Regions from separate parts of the Methylobacterium sp. D53M genome, predicted to be linked through region 1. Evidence: predicted binding sites of a transcription regulator. Region 1 holds the regulator's gene; the other holds the start of a gene.
What was found. The regulator PhoB, encoded in region 1, activates phosphate uptake and scavenging genes when phosphate is short. The targets are predictions, from matches to a motif close to TGTCATNNANCTGTCAT.
Positions count from the first base shown of each region.

Region 2: the regulator PhoB is predicted to act here: its motif matches at 3,574-3,590, upstream of ppk2 (polyphosphate kinase 2).

Region 1 covers NZ_JBKFAL010000010.1:114,494-122,186, forward strand. Annotated here, with positions in the region: gene rmf (ribosome modulation factor) at 1-95, shown strand, start outside; gene ACLBYG_RS16270 (hypothetical protein) at 96-350, opposite strand; gene ACLBYG_RS16275 (aminopeptidase P family protein) at 489-2,327, shown strand; gene ACLBYG_RS16280 (protein-disulfide reductase DsbD family protein) at 2,464-4,620, shown strand; gene phoB (phosphate regulon transcriptional regulator PhoB) at 4,800-5,495, opposite strand; gene phoU (phosphate signaling complex protein PhoU) at 5,618-6,337, opposite strand; gene pstB (phosphate ABC transporter ATP-binding protein PstB) at 6,447-7,262, opposite strand; gene pstA (phosphate ABC transporter permease PstA) at 7,285-7,693, opposite strand, start outside.
Region 2 covers NZ_JBKFAL010000002.1:64,688-72,380, reverse strand. Annotated here, with positions in the region: gene ACLBYG_RS04480 (MucR family transcriptional regulator) at 1-302, opposite strand, end outside; gene ACLBYG_RS04475 (helix-turn-helix domain-containing protein) at 424-1,392, shown strand; gene ACLBYG_RS04470 (hypothetical protein) at 1,400-1,627, opposite strand; gene ACLBYG_RS04465 (hypothetical protein) at 1,702-1,848, opposite strand; gene ACLBYG_RS04460 (hypothetical protein) at 2,200-2,448, opposite strand; gene ppk2 (polyphosphate kinase 2) at 2,527-3,474, opposite strand; gene ACLBYG_RS04450 (hypothetical protein) at 3,629-3,904, shown strand; gene ACLBYG_RS04445 (hypothetical protein) at 3,962-4,822, shown strand; gene ACLBYG_RS04440 (response regulator) at 4,838-5,218, opposite strand; gene ACLBYG_RS04435 (LLM class flavin-dependent oxidoreductase) at 5,347-6,711, opposite strand; gene ACLBYG_RS04430 (cupin domain-containing protein) at 6,731-7,255, opposite strand; gene ACLBYG_RS04425 (ABC transporter substrate-binding protein) at 7,275-7,693, opposite strand, start outside.

The DNA of each region.
Region 1 (7,693 bases):
ATCCGGCCGACTCGCCCGCGCGCCGGGCTTGGATCGAGGGCTACGATGGGGCACCCGCAGACCGGGCGCCGGACCTGCCGATCACGGACGGCTGATCAGCGCGCGGTGCGCAGCCGGCCCGGCCGGTCCGGCGCGCCCGCGGTCTCGGCCGGCGACCCAGGTGCATCCCCCTGCGACACCGGCGCGCCGAGCGCCGCCATCAGCGCGCGCAGGCCGTCGATCCACTCTTCGAGTTCGGCGAGCGAATCGAAGCCGTCGCGGCGGACGACCGTGTCGGGCTCGATCGTCACGACGGCGTCGAAGCGGCCGTCGGGTCTGTCGCTGATCCGGTAGTAAACGCGGCGTGGCATGTCTGAGTAATAAGCGAAAATCCGCGGCGTGATAAGATTGCTAACGATCTTTAAGCACCGCAACCGACCTCTGACCAACCTCTTTCTCATGACAACAGGGTGTTGCGATGCGGGAGCGGCGGGCGCTAGGCTCGCCGCATGACCGAGACCCGTCCGTCCCGACAGCGCCAGCGCTTCCAGAGCTTCGACGACCCGAGCCACCGTAAGGGCGCCGAGCGGATCGAGGCCCTGCGGGCGGCGCTGCGCGAGACCGGACTCGACGGCTTCGTCGTGCCGCGGGCCGACGAGCACCAGTCGGAATACGTTCCCGCCGACGCCGAGCGGCTGGCCTGGCTCACCGGCTTCACCGGCTCGGCCGGCACGGCCGTGATCCTGATGGAGTCCGCGGCGCTGGTCGTCGACGGGCGCTACACCCTGCAGGCGCCCGAGCAGGTCGATACCGGCCTCGTCACGGTGGTGCCGCTCGCCGAGTCGACGGCGGAGGCCTGGGTCGGCGCCAACCTGCGGCGGGATCAGGTGCTCGGCTACGATCCCTGGCTGCACACCCCGGACGGTCTGGCGCGCCTGGAGCGGGCCGTGACCCGCGCCGGCGGGACCGTGCGGGCGGTGCCGAACCTCGTCGACGCGGTCTGGGCCGGTCGGCCGCGGCCGCCGGCCGGTCCGGTGGTGGTCCATCCGGACGCGCTGTGCGGCGAGGGGGCCGCCGACAAGCTCGGCCGGATCCGGGCGGCGCTCGCCGAGGGCGGCTGCGATGCCCTGGTGATCTCCGACCCGCACAACCTGGCCTGGGCCTTCAACCTGCGCGGGTCCGACGTCGCCCACACGCCCCTGGCGCTGGGTTACGCCATCCTGCCGCGCGAGGGACGGGCCCGGCTGTACCTCGTCTCTCCGAACATCGATCCGGCTCTGCGGGCGGAACTCGCGCCGATCGCCGAGATCCTGCCGCGAGCGGACCTGGACGACGGGCTGGCATCCCTGGCGGGCGCGCGCGTCCGCCTCGACGCGGCCACCGGCGCTGTCGCCGTGAAGGAGAAGATCGAGGCCGCCGGCGGCACGGCCGATGTCGGCAAGGACCCGATCACCGGCATGAAGGCGGTCAAGAACGCCGCCGAGATCGCGGGCGCCCGCGCCGCCCATGTCCGGGACGGGGCGAGCGTCGTGCGCTTCCTCGCCTGGCTCGACGGTGCGGCCGCGGCCGGCGGCCTCACCGAGATCGCCGCCGTCGAGGCCCTGGAGGATTTCCGGGCCGCCGGCGGCGACCTGCGCGAGGTCTCGTTCCCCACGATCTCGGGTTCCGGACCGAACGGCGCGATCGTCCACTACCGGGTGAGCCGCGCCACGGACCGGGCGGTCCAGTCGGGCGAGCTGTTCCTGATCGACTCGGGAGCGCAGTACCCGGACGGCACCACCGACATCACCCGGACGGTCGCGGTCGGCGCGCCGAGCCCGGAGATGCGCGACCGGTTCACGCGGGTGCTAAAGGGGCACGTCGCCATCGCCCGGGCGGTATTCCCGGTCGGCACGACCGGCGCCCAGATCGACGCCTTCGCGCGGGCACCGCTCTGGCAGGCGGGCCTCGACTTCGACCACGGCACCGGTCACGGCGTCGGCGCCTTCCTGTCGGTGCACGAGGGGCCGCAGCGGATCGCCAAGACCGGCACGGTGGCGCTCGAGCCCGGCATGATCCTGTCGAACGAGCCGGGCTACTACGCCCGCGGCACCTACGGCATCCGGATCGAGAATCTCGTCTTGGTCGAGGCCCGCGCGATCGCGGGCGGGGAGCGCCCGATGCTCGGCTTCGAGACGCTGACGCTCGCTCCCTACGACCGCCGGCTGATCCGGCCGGACCTGCTCGAACCCGGGGAGCGGGCCTGGATCGACGCCTATCATGCGAGGGTCCGTGAGACCCTGGCGCCCGGGCTCGACACCGCGACGCGCGACTGGCTCGAGCGGGCGACGGCGCCGCTCGAGGAGTGAGCCGGCCGCAGGGATCCCGAACGCGGTCCGTGGTAAGACCCGACGCCATGGTAAGACCGGACGCCATGGAAACGCCCGCGCCGAGCCCGACACGCCGCGCGTGAAACCGCGACCGCCCCGCGCGCGAAGGGACAGCATGATCCGCCGCCTCGCCCTCCTGATCCTGGCCGTCGCCGCGGGCCTCTCGGCCGCCGCGGCACAGGGGTTCCGCACGCCCGCGGACCTCGTGCGCGCGAGCCTCGTGGCCGAGCCCGCCGCGGTCGCCGGCGCGCAGCCCTTCACGCTGGCGGTGCGGATGCAGGTCAAGCCCGGCTGGCACGTCTACTGGCGCAACCCGGGCGATTCCGGTCTGCCCCCGGAGGTGACCTGGACCCTGCCGGCCGGCTTCAGCGCCGGCGCGATCCGGTGGCCGGCGCCGGAGCGAATCCCGATCGCGACCCTCATGAACTACGGCTACGAGGGTGAGGTCACGCTCCTCGTCCCGGTGACGCCGCCGCCGAGCCTCGACCCGGCCGACCCGGTGCGGATCCAGGCCAAGCTGACGTACCTCGTCTGCGAGACCGAGTGCGTGCCCGGCTCGGCCGATCTCGCCCTGACCCTGCCGGTCGGCAAGGCCGAGCCGGACCCGGCCAACGCCGCGCTGTTCGCGCGCGCCCGCGCTGCGCTCCCCGTGCCGGCGCTCTGGCCCCTGAGCCTGTCGAGCCAGGGCGACACCCTGCGCCTCGATTTCGCCGCGGCCGGCCTCAAGCCCGAGGCGGTCCGGAACGCCGCGTACTTCCCCTACGCCGAGACGGCGATCGACAACGCCGCCGCGCAGGTGATGAGCGTCGACGGGACCGGCCTGCACCTGACTCTCGCCCGGAGCAGCCCGACCGACCCGGTGCCCGCCGCGCTGCCCGGCGTCCTGACGGTCGAGGCGGTCGACGCCGCCGGGACCCACCGGCTCGCCTTCGCGTACGGCGACGAGCCGGTCCTCCCGGCCGCCGCGGCGCCGGCCGCGACCGCGCCGCCCGCGACCGCGCCGGCCGCCGCCGACTTCGACGCGCTGACGCTGGCGACCGCCGCGGCCTTCGCCTTCCTCGGCGGCCTGATCCTCAACCTGATGCCCTGCGTCTTCCCGGTCCTGTCGATCAAGGTGCTGAGCCTCGTGCGGCACGCGGGCGAGGGGCCGGCCCGGCTGCGGCTCCACGGCCTCGCCTACACGGCCGGCGTCCTGGCGAGCTTCCTGGCGCTCGCCGCCGCGCTGATCGGCCTGAAGAGCGGCGGGGCCGCGATCGGCTGGGGGTTCCAGCTCCAGTCGCCCGCCATCGTGGCGGGGCTCGCCTACCTGCTGTTCGCGATGGGCCTGAGCCTCTCGGGCGCGGTCCATGTCGGCGGCCGGCTCGCCGGCCTCGGCGACGGCCTCACCCGGCGCGGCGGCCTGAGCGGCTCGTTCTTCACCGGTGTGCTCGCGACCCTGGTGGCGACGCCCTGCACGGCGCCGTTCATGGGCTCGGCGGTGGGCTTCGCGCTGACCCAGAGCGCCGGCGTGGCGCTCGCCGTCTTCGCGAGCCTCGGCCTCGGCCTCGCCCTGCCCTTCCTGCTCCTGACCCTCTGGCCGCCGGCCCTGCGGGCGCTGCCGCGGCCGGGCGCCTGGATGGAGACCCTCAAGCAGGTGCTGGCCTTCCCGGTCTACGCCACCGTGGCGTGGCTGATCTGGGTGCTGGCGCAGCAGGTCGACCCGCGCGGGCTGCTGGCGGCGCTGATCGGCCTCGTCCTCGTGGGCTTCGCCGCCTGGGCCTGGGAGCACGGCCGCGCCGCCCCGCCGCGGGCCGGCCGGGTCGCGCAGGCCGCCGCGGCGCTGGCGCTGATCGCCGTCGGGGCCCTCGCCGTCACCCTGCCCCGGGACCGCGCCGCGCCGGCCGCGCAGGCCGCCGCCGACGGGATCGAGCCGTTCACGCAGGCGCGCCTCGACGCCCTGGTCGACGCGCACCGCCCCGTCTTCGTGGACATGACCGCCGCGTGGTGCATCACCTGCGCGGTCAACGAGGCGACCTCGCTCAACACGAAGGCCGTGCGGGCCGCGATGGCCGAGCGCGGCGTGACCTACATGAAGGGCGACTGGACCAACCAGAACCCCGAGATCACCCGCCTCCTGGAGAAGCACGGGCGCAGCGGCGTCCCGCTCTACCTGCTCTATACCGGGACGGGGGAGCCCCAGGTGCTGCCGCAGATCCTCACCGAGGGGACGGTCCTGGCGGCGCTGGAGGCGGTGCCGGCCGCCTCGGGCCGGAGCGCGGCGCTGGCGCGCTGAGTCCCTGGAGGCCGGGACGCGCGAATCTTCGCGGGCCCGTCCCAGCGTCTTTGCGAGCGGAGCGAAGCAACCCAGCAGCGCCGCGCGCACCGGCGTCCCGCCGCCCTGGGTCGCTTCGCTGCGCTCGCGATGACGGTGCGCCGGAGCGAAGTCCTATCCGGACGGCCCGTGAGGCCGCCTCAGGCCTCCAGCGAGAAGGTCTCGTCGAAGGCGTAGCCGGAGCCGCGGACCGTGCGGATCGGGTCGGTCTGGCGCGGGCCGTTCAGCGCCTTGCGCAGCCGCCCGACATGGACGTCGACGGTGCGCTCGTCGATGTAGACGTCGTGGCCCCACACCCCGTCGAGGAGCTGCTCGCGGGAGAAGACCCGGCCCGGCGCCAGCATCAGGAATTCCAGGAGCCGGAACTCCGTGGGGCCCAGATGCAGCTCCTCGCCGCCGCGGCGGACGCGGTGGCCGGTGCGGTCGAGTTCCAGGTCGCCGGCCGCCAGCCGGTCCGAGACGTGGGCTGGCTTGGCCCGGCGCAGGAGCGCGCGGATCCGGGCGAGCAGCTCCGGGACCGAGAACGGCTTGACGATGTAGTCGTCGGCGCCCGTGCCGAGACCGCGGACGCGGTCGCCCTCCTCGCCCCGGGCGGTGAGCATGATCACCGGCAGGCGCTCGGTCTCCCGGCGCGCCCGGATCCGGCGGCACAGCTCGATCCCCGAGAGGCCGGGCAGCATCCAGTCGAGCAGGACGAGGTCCGGGATCCGCTCCGCCAGGAGCAGCTCGGCGTCGTCGCCGCGCGCCGCCGAATCCACCAGGAAGCCCTCGGCCTCCAGGTTGTAGCGGAGCAGCGTGCTCAGGGCCTCCTCGTCCTCGACGATCAGGACTTGCATGCTCACGTTCGAAGACTCGTTCTGCGGGCGGTCCCCGGATGGTGCAGGAGGCGCCGCCCCGCCTCAACCCGCACGGAGAGTGACCCCGGCCGCGCCCACAGGAAGGCGCCGGGGTCGGCGCCTCACGGCGCCTGCACGCCGTCCACGGTCGCGTAGTTCGACGCGTCGTTCTTCGGCCGGTCACCCGCCAGCGTCTCGCCCGTGGCGAGGTAGTGGATCGTCTCGGCGATGTTGGTGGTGTGGTCACCGATGCGCTCTACGTTCTTCGCGCAGAACAGGAGATGCGTGCAGAACGAGATGTTGCGCGGATCCTCCATCATGTAGGTCAGGAGCTCGCGGAACAGGGAATTGTACAGGGCGTCGATCTCGCCGTCGCGCTCCCAGACGTCGTGGGCCGCCTGGACGTCGCGGCTCCCGTAGGCGTCGAGCACGTCCTTCAGCTGACCCTCGGCGAGGTCGCTCATGTGGCGCACGCCGAGCACGATCTTCTGGGCCGGCGCCTGGTCGGAGATCGCCACCACGCGCTTGGCGACGTTCTTGGCGAGGTCGCCGATCCGCTCCAGATCGCCGGAGACGCGGATCGCCGAGATGGTCTCGCGCAGGTCGATCGCCAGGGGCTGGCGCCGGGCGATCAGCAGCACGGCGCGCTCCTCGATGTCCCGCTGCAGCGCGTCGAGGCGCTTGTCGGCGAGGATCACCGCCTGGGCGAGCGTGTCGTCCCGGCGCACGAGGGCGTCGGTCGCCTCCGCGGTCATCTTCTCGGCGACGCCGCCCATCTCCGAGATCGAGCGACGCAGGTTCTCCAGGTCGGTGTCGTAGGAGGTGACGATATGGCCGGGCATGGCGGATCCTTCGATGGGGTCCCGGGGACGGCCCTCCGGGAGGCTTGCGGGACCCGCCGGCGCGCCGGAGACGCGAGCGGCGGTCCCGGGACCGGAGCGGCCCGGCAGACTAGCCGAAGCGGCCGGTGATGTAGTCCTGCGTGCGGCGTTCCGTCGGGTTCATGAACATCCGGTTGGTCGGACCGAACTCGACGAGCTGCCCCAGATACATGAAGGCGGTGAACTGCGAGATGCGCGCCGCCTGCTGCATGTTGTGCGTGACGATCACGATGGTGAACTCGTCGCGCAGCTGCTCGATCAGCTCCTCGATGCGGCCGGTGGAGATCGGGTCGAGGGCCGAGGTCGGCTCGTCGAACAGGATCACCTCCGGCTTCTGCGCCACCGTCCGGGCGATGCACAGGCGCTGCTGCTGGCCGCCCGACAGGCCGGTCCCGGGCTGCCGGAGCTTGTCCTTCACCTCGTCCCAGAGGGCGGCCTTGCGCAGGGATTCCTCGATCCGGCCGTCGAGCTCGGATTTCGGCAGCTTCTCGTAGAGGCGCAGGCCGAAGGCCACGTTGTCGTAGATCGACATCGGGAACGGCGTCGGCTTCTGGAACACCATGCCGATGCGCGAGCGCAGCTCGTTCAGGTCGACGGAGGGGCTGAGGATGTTCTCGCCGTCGAGCAGGATCTCGCCCTCCGCGCGCTGCTCCGGGTAGAGGCTGTAGATCCGGTTGAAGCAGCGCAGCAGGGTGGACTTGCCGCAGCCGGAAGGGCCGATCAGCGCCGTCACCTGCCGGTCGTGGAAGTTGAGGTTGACGTCCTTAAGCCCGTGGAAGCTGCCGTAGTAGAAGTTCAGGTCCTTGACGGCGATCCGCACGGGGCCGCCCTCTTCGGCGCGGTTGCGGTTCAGCTCGACCGTGGGGATCGCGGAGGCGGCGTTCATCGTCGTGTCCTCGAAAGGGGGCTCAGCGCGAGGCCTGCGGCTTGATCACGAGGCGCGCGATGATCGACAGCGCCAGGATGGTGGTGGTGATCAGGAGCGCGCCCGCCCAGGCCAGGCCCTGCCAGTTCGGGTAGGGCGAGAGGGCGAACTGGTAGATCATCACCGGCAGGTTCGCGACGCCGCCCATCAGGTTGGCCGAGAACCAGGAATTGTTGTTGAGCGCGGTGAACAGCAGCGGCGCGGTCTCGCCGGCGATGCGGGCGAGGGCCAGGATGATGCCGGTGACGATGCCGGCCGAGGCCGCCCGCCAGGTCACGCTCATGATCACCGTCGAGGGCGGCGCGCCGAGCGCCGCGCCGGCCTCCCGCAGGGTGCCGGGCACGAGGCGCAGCATGTCCTCGGTGGTGCGCACGATCACCGGCACGGCGATG
Region 2 (7,693 bases), on a different contig from region 1:
GCCGTGAGATGGCGCTTGAGCGTCTTGTACCGGCGCCCGTCGATGAAGCTCACGATGCCGTCGGGCCGGATCGAGCTGCGGATCTGCGCGGCGGTAGGCCGGTCGCGCAGCGCGTCCGTGTCCCCAGCCGCCTCGATCGACGCCGCCCCGTTGGCGGCCAGCGCGGTGATCGCGTCGTGACACTGCGCGATGAGGGTCGGGAGGTCGGCGGTCGGAACCCGATTGTTCGATACGTAGGCAGCGACGAGCCCTGCCGTCAGCACGATATTGGATTGAGCGCTGACGAGGGACGAATCGGACACGTTATGGGCTCCTGACAAGGTCGAGAACCCTCTTAGGTTGGTCGGTGCCGTTGCGCTTGCCTGAAAGCGTGCTACCGTTTTCCCGAGCGCGCGCGGCGAAGCATGAATACAAGAATTTACGATGAGGACTTTGTTCTCTACGGCGGATTTCAAGCCGAAAGACAGTTTCCGCCTCTGGCGTGAGACGATCTTCGAGCGGATCGTGCCGGTCGAACTTACGCCTGCCGCGGCGCACGCTTTCACCGGCACACTGGAGGCCGCGGAGGTCGGGCCGCTGCTGATCACGCGCGTGACGCAGAGCGCCGTCACCACCGTCGCGACCCCGGACACGATCCGCCGGCACGGCAAGTACGAGACCCTGAACGTCGCCATCACGCTCAAGGGCCGCGTGTTCAGCGCGCAGGACGACCGCACCGCGATCCAGAATCCCGGCGACATCGTCGTGATGGACCGTCGGCCGGCGACGATGGCCTCCGACGTCGACACGCAGACGCTGTTCGTCGAGCTGCCGCGCGCGGCCCTGGAGCGCGCCCTCGGCTCGACGCGCCGGTTCACGTGCCTCACGATCGGCGCGGATCAAGTCGGCACGTCGATGGTGACGACCTTTTTCCAGGAACTGGTCCGCAACGCGGAGCGCCTGACGCCGGACATGTCGAACCGCATGGCGTCGGTCGGCGTCGATCTCATCGTCGCGAGCATCGCGGAACGCCTCGCGCACGAGACCCCCAAGAACATCCAGGGCGTCCTGATCTTCCAGCGCGCGCTGGCCCACATCGAGGCCCATCTCGGCGACCTGAACCTCGACCCCGCCCGGCTCGCGGCGGCCGTCGGCGTGTCGCTGCGCCACCTCCAGGCCCTGTTCCGCGAGCAGGATCGCAACATCGCCGACTGGATCTGGCGGCGGCGGCTGGAGACCGCCGCGCAGCGTCTCGCCGATCCCGGCTTCGCCCATCTGGCCGTCGGAGAGCTGGCCTACAGCTGCGGCTTCTGCACCCAGAGCCATTTCAGCCGCCGCTTCAAGGACAGCTACGGGATCTCGCCGAGCGAGTACCGGTGGCGCAACCGCGGCGCGGACCAGCTCGCCGGCTGACGTCCGGCTACTGCAGGACGGCGCCCGCGGTGTTCGCGCGGATCCATCCCGGAGCGAGGATGTCGCCGCCCTCGGTGATGATCCAGGGATTGGCATCCTCGGCATCGATCGCCGCGACCGCGGCGGCGAGGGCGGCCCGCAGCGTCGGGAAACTGTGCGACACGGCCACCCGGGCCGGCGCGTAGCCCGGCCAGAGGGTCAGTTCGGCGGGTCGGTCGAGATCGGTCGGCAGCATGGGTCGTGCGGGGCTGGAGGGGCACGCCGCCTGGGCCGCGGGCGTGCGGGGAAGCGGACGGAGAGCTGGCGCGCTCAGGCGGCCTTCGGCTTCGGCCGGGGCACGCGCACCTCGACCATCTGGCCGGTCATCGGGTTGAGGATCAGCATGTCAGCACGTCTCCGGTGGACCTGCCCGTAGAACGCCCGCCGATCGCGCCCGGATCGGAGCGGTCGGCGCAATTGTGCGGTTTGGGTAAACCGATCGTTCACCGTGAAGGCGCGCCGTTCATCCGCGCCGTCTCCGCCCCAGATTACAACCGGGCGTCGTGTGGTCGGAGGTCGGCACACCTACCGTTTTAGGCGTAGGATCCGACGCGCGTCGTCGCGATGGCCGAGCCGCGGGCATACAAAAGCCCGCCACGGCAGGACCGGGCGGGCGGAGTGGCGGCATAGGGTCGGGAGGTTCGCCGTGGCGGCGACCTGCCATCCCGCCCATGACGGCCGCATGACAGCGGTATGCCAGCGCGATGACAGCCGCATGCCAGCCCCACGAATATCGCGCGACCGTCGCGCGAAAGGTGGCCGATCCGGTCAGACCCGCTCCGGCTCCGCCAGCAGGATGGCGGCGCGGATGGCGGCCCGGCGCAGCCCGGCATCGGCCCAGGGCTGATCGATCAGCGTCCGGGCGAAGGGATGCGAGGCCACCGCGGCCGCGGGGTCGATGCGGAAGCCGTCCCCGAACGCCACCGAACCGGGCGTGGGATCGGCCAGATAGGCGTCGACGACGGCCGAGACGTCGTCATCGACGATATCCAGGGTCGTGAACAGGTCGAGAGTCATGGGGCGCTTCGCCATGGCGGCGCTATAGCCGCGCCACCGCGACAGGATCACGACTCCCGCGCCGTCACCGCGCCGCGATCAGTACGCGGCCGGAACGATCATCGCGGCGGGGACCGGGCCGCGCACGTAGTCCGCGTGCCGCAGGCGCTCGGGCAGATGGACCGCCGGGTGCTCCACGCTGCCGTAGGGGATCTGGTCGAGCAGGTGGCTGATACAGTTCAGGCGGGCCCGTCGCTTGTCGACCGCCTCGACCACCCACCAGGGCGCCTCGGGGATATGGGTCCGCGCCAGCATGTCCTCCTTGGCCCGGGTGTAGTCCTCCCAGCGGCGCCGCGACTCGACGTCCATGGGCGACAGCTTCCATTGCTTGAGCGGATCGTGGATCCGCATCCGGAAGCGGAATTCCTGCTCGGCATCGGTGATCGAGAACCAGTATTTTACCAGGACGATGCCGGAGCGCACCAGCATGCGCTCGAACTCGGGGACCGACCGGAAGAACTCCTCGACCTCCGCCTCGGTGCAGAAGCCCATGACCCGCTCGACGCCGGCGCGGTTGTACCAGGATCGGTCGAACAGCACGATCTCGCCGCCGGCGGGCAGATGGGAGACGTAGCGCTGGAAATACCATTGCGTCCGCTCGCGCTCGCTCGGGGCGGGCAAGGCGGCGACGCGGCAGACGCGGGGATTGAGGCGCTGGGTGATCCGCTTGATCACGCCGCCCTTGCCGGCCGAGTCGCGGCCCTCGAACAGCACGACCACGCGCAGTTTCCGGTCCTGCACCCAGTCCTGGAGCCGGACCAGCTCGTGCTGGAGCCGGAGCAGCGCGCGGAAATAGACCTTGCGGTCGAGATGATCGGGCGGCGCGCCGCCGAGCTCGGCCGCGAGCCGGTCGAGGCGATCCTCCTCGAGCCCGAGTTCCAGCTCCTCGTCGTAGCTGTCGGCGAGGTCACGCCGGATCGCCTCCAGGGTGGCATCCGAGTTGGCGTTCAAGGTGGCATCCGGGGCAGAGCTGTCGTCGGGCCGCATCGCCGGTTCTCCTGCGCGTCGCGGGGTCGAGCTAGAGCAGCGTTCCGTGACACGCCTGAGAAAGCGCCGCGCCCGCGGCGGCCGATCCCATGTCGCGCCCGTGATCGTTCCGTCATACGGTTCCGCCACCGATCGGGGCGACCGGAGATGCGTCATGGCTGGAGAAGCGAAGAGGGCCGCGCCGAAGCGCCGGCAGGACGACCCCGATCCGGCGCGCGCCGAGGGCGAGAAGGTCGGCGCGCGCATCGATGCCGCCTTCGAGAAGCTCGCCGGGAAGCTGCGCGCCCGCGCCGACAGGGCCCGCGCCAAGCTCGACGCGGCGACGAAGGCCGAGAAGCGGGCGGTGCTGCTGCGCCGCTACGAACTCTACGCGGACGCGGCGGCCTATCTCGAGGAGCGGCTCGTCGATCGCGGGGGGCGATCCGCGTGATCTCCATCGACCCGGCCGGGCGCGGCGCCGCCCGACGCAGCTGACGGCGAGGATCCCATGTTCGACGCGACCAAGATGCTCGCCGACGCCCTCGGCGAGCACCTGGCCCTGACCTACCAGCGGACCTTCGGCAGCCGGGAGCCGCGCTACGCCGAGATCATCGAGGCCGCGGCGCGCCTGACGATCGAGCGGATCGTCGGGAGCGACGCCCTCTACCATGACGGCGACCACACGGCCCTCGTCACCCTGGTCGCCCAGGACATCCTCCGCGGCCGCTTCCTGCAGCAGGGCATCACGCCCGAGGACTGGCTGCACATGATCCTGGCCGCCCTCTACCACGACATCGGCTACGTGCGCGGCGTCTGCGCCGGAGACCGGCTGCAGGCCTTCGTCATCGACGCGCAGGGCACGACCGTCAGCCTGCCCCGGGGCGCCTCTGACGCGGCGCTGGCACCCTACCACGTGGAGCGCTCGAAGCTGGCCGTGCAGGAGCGCTTCGGCACGCACGATCTCGTCGACGCGTCCCGGGTCATCCGGGCGATCGAGCTGACCCGCTTCCCGGTCCCCGAGGACGATTCCCATCGCGAGACCGGGACCGAGGCCGGCCTGCTGCGGGCGGCCGACCTGATCGGTCAGCTCGGCGACCCGCTCTACCCGCGCAAATTGAACGCCCTGTTCCACGAATTCGCCGAGATCGGCGTCAACGCGGAACTCGGCTACGACAGCCCGGCCGACCTCGCGGAGCGCTACCCGTCGTTCTTCTGGGGCAAGATCGAGCCCGTGATCGGGGACGCGATCCGGTTCCTCGACCTCACGGTCGAGGGGCGGGGCTGGGTCGCGAATCTCTACGCCCACGTCTTCGCCATCGAGCACGACCGCCGGCGCATGGGCCCGCATCCCGGGCCGGGCCCCCTCTGAGGCGGCGCGGCGGCCTCAGGCGGCCGCGACGAGCCTGGTCACGGCCCGGACCAGCTCCGCCGCCACGAAGGGCTTCTCCAAGATGGGCCGGCTCGCCTCGGCCGTGGCGCCGGTGACCCGCACGTCGCCGGTGGCGAACAGGTACGGCACGCCGAGGACGCCGAGACGCTCAGCGACCGGATAGACGCTGTTCCCGTCGCCCAGATTCACGTCGAGCACCGCGGCGTGGGGCGTCTGCTCGGCGATCAGGTCCAGGGCGAGATCCGCGCGCGGGACCGGGCCGATCACCTCGGCCCCGGCGCTGTGCAACCAGCGCTTGACCTCGCTGGCGATGAGATACTCGTCCTCGACGACGAGGACGCGGCACCCGGACAGGGGCGGAACAGCCTCGGGCACGATCCCCTCCCATCGGCGCGCGACGATCCGAGAATAACCGCGCGACACGACCGGAGGTTCGCGCCGTTCGCATGATCCGCCACGCACCCCGACGGCGCGGGACCGCGCCGGCCCGCGCGGCGGGTCGATCAGCCCCCTGGCCGAGCCGGGGCGTCGGGCGGGGCGTCGGGCGGGAAGAAGCGGTTGGCCGGCCGCGCGAGGCCGAGATGGTCGCGCAGCGTCGTCCCCGCGTAGTCCCGGCGGAACAGCCCGCGCCGCTGCAGCTCCGGCACCAGCCGGTCGACCACGTCGTCGAGACCCTCGGGCACGAACGGGAACATCACGTTGAAGCCGTCGCAGGCGCGGGTCTCCAGCCACTCCTCCATCCGGTCGGCCACCTGCGCGGGCGTGCCGACCATCTGCAGGCCGCCGTAGCCGCCGACCTTGCGGGCGAGTTCCCGCACGGTCGCGCCGGTGCGCCGGGCGTAGTCCACGATCTGGGCCTGCCCGCTCTTGCTGGCGTTGCTCTCGGGGAGCTCCGGGAGCGGCGCGTCGAGGGCGAAGCCGGTCGCGTCGACGCCGAGGCGGACCGAGAGGTTGGCGAGGCCGCTGTCGGGATGGACGAGGTCGTCGAGGCGCGCCTTCTTGGCCTGCGCCTCGTCCTCCGTCTCGCCCAGGACGATGAAGCAGCCGGGCAGGATCTTGAGCTGGTCCGGGTCGCGCCCCGCCGCCGGCATCCGGCCCTTCACGTCGGCGTAGAAGGCACGCGCCGCCTCCAGGGTCGAGGCCGCGCCGAACACCATCTCGGCGGTCTCGGCGGCGATCTGCTTGCCGGCCTCGGAGGCGCCGGCCTGGACGATCACCGGCCAGCCCTGCACCGGCCGGGCGACGTTGAGCGGGCCCTTCACCTTCAGGAAGTCGCCGCGGTGGTCGAGGACGCGCATCTTCGCCGGGTCGAAGAACAGGCCGCTCGCCGGATCCATCGTGAAGGCGTCGTCGGCGAAGGAATCCCACAGGCCGGTCACTACGTCGAAGAACTCGCGCGCCCGGGCGTAGCGGGTGGCGTGCTCCAGATGCGCGTCGCGGCCGAAGTTCAGGGCCTCGTCCGGGTTGCCGGAGGTGACGAGGTTCCAGCCGGCCCGCCCCTTCGAGATATGGTCGAGCGAGGCGAACTTGCGGGCGACGTGGTAGGGCTCGTTGTAGGTTGTCGACGCGGTGGCGATCAGGCCGATCCGATCGGTGAGCACGGCGAGCGCCGGCAGCAGGGTCAGCGGGTCGAACGACGTCACGGTGGCCGAGCGGCGGAGCGCCGCCACCGGCATGTTCATCACCGCGAGGTGGTCGGCCATGAAGAACGCGTCGAACTTCGCGGCCTCCAGCCGCCGGGCGAAGTGCGCTAGGTGCTCGAAGTTGAAGTTCGCGTCCGGATAGCCGCCCGGATAGCGCCACCACGCGGTGTGGATGCCGACCGGGCGCATGAAGGCGCCGAGATGCAGCTGGCGGTCCCGGCTCATCGCTGCCGTCTCCGGTCTCTCACGGATGCTTGTGGATCGGGTCGACCCAGTACACCGTCTCGGGCGCCTCGGCGGCCTCGACGTCGGGCAGGTTGACCACCACCGCCTCGTTGTCGGAGCGCACCAGCACGCAGTGCAGCGGCTCGTCGGTCGAGGCGTTGATCTCCTGGTGCGGCACGAAGGGCGGCACGAAGATGAAGTCGCCCGGCCCGGCCTCGGCGACGTATTCGAGCCGGTCGCCCCAGCGCATCCGGGCGCGGCCCGAGACCACGTAGATCACGCTCTCCAATGCGCCGTGATGGTGCACGCCGGTCTTGGCGTCGGGCTGGATCGCCACCGTGCCGGCCCAGATCTTCTGGGCGCCGACCCGGGCGGCGTTGATCGCGGCCTGCCGGTACATGCCGGGCGTCTGCGCGGTGTTGGCGTCGAGCCGGTCGCCGGGGATCACCCGAACGCCGTCGTGCTTCCAGCGCTCGGACGCCCCGTGATCGTGGGCGTGGCCATGATCGTGGCTGTGGCCGTGGTCGTCGCCGTGGTCGTGCATGTCGGGTCCTCCCGCGCCATCATTGCACGGCGGCGGCGGTTTGCGAGACGTTCGTGTCGAGGATCGCCTCGGCCCGCGGCGCGCGGGCCTTCGGGATCAGCCCGGCGCGGACGTAGAGATCGATGTTGCGCTGCTCGTCGGCGATCACGGACGCGTCGATCGGGACGGCCCGGTAGGCGGCGCGGCCGAACCAGCGCAGCGGCACCGCCTCCGGCAGGCCGATGAGCTTCGACCAGACGGACGCGTAGGGCGCCGGATCCTTCAGGGCCCAGGCCCGGGCGCGGGCGAGGCGCGCGCCGAAATCGGCGAGCAGCGCCCGCTTGGTCCGGATCGCGTCGTCGCTCGCCACCGCGAAGGTCAGGCCCGGGGTGATGCCGTTGCCGTCGCGGATCACCCGGACGAGGCCGGCGAGCTCCGCCGTGGAGGTGTAGGGCTCCC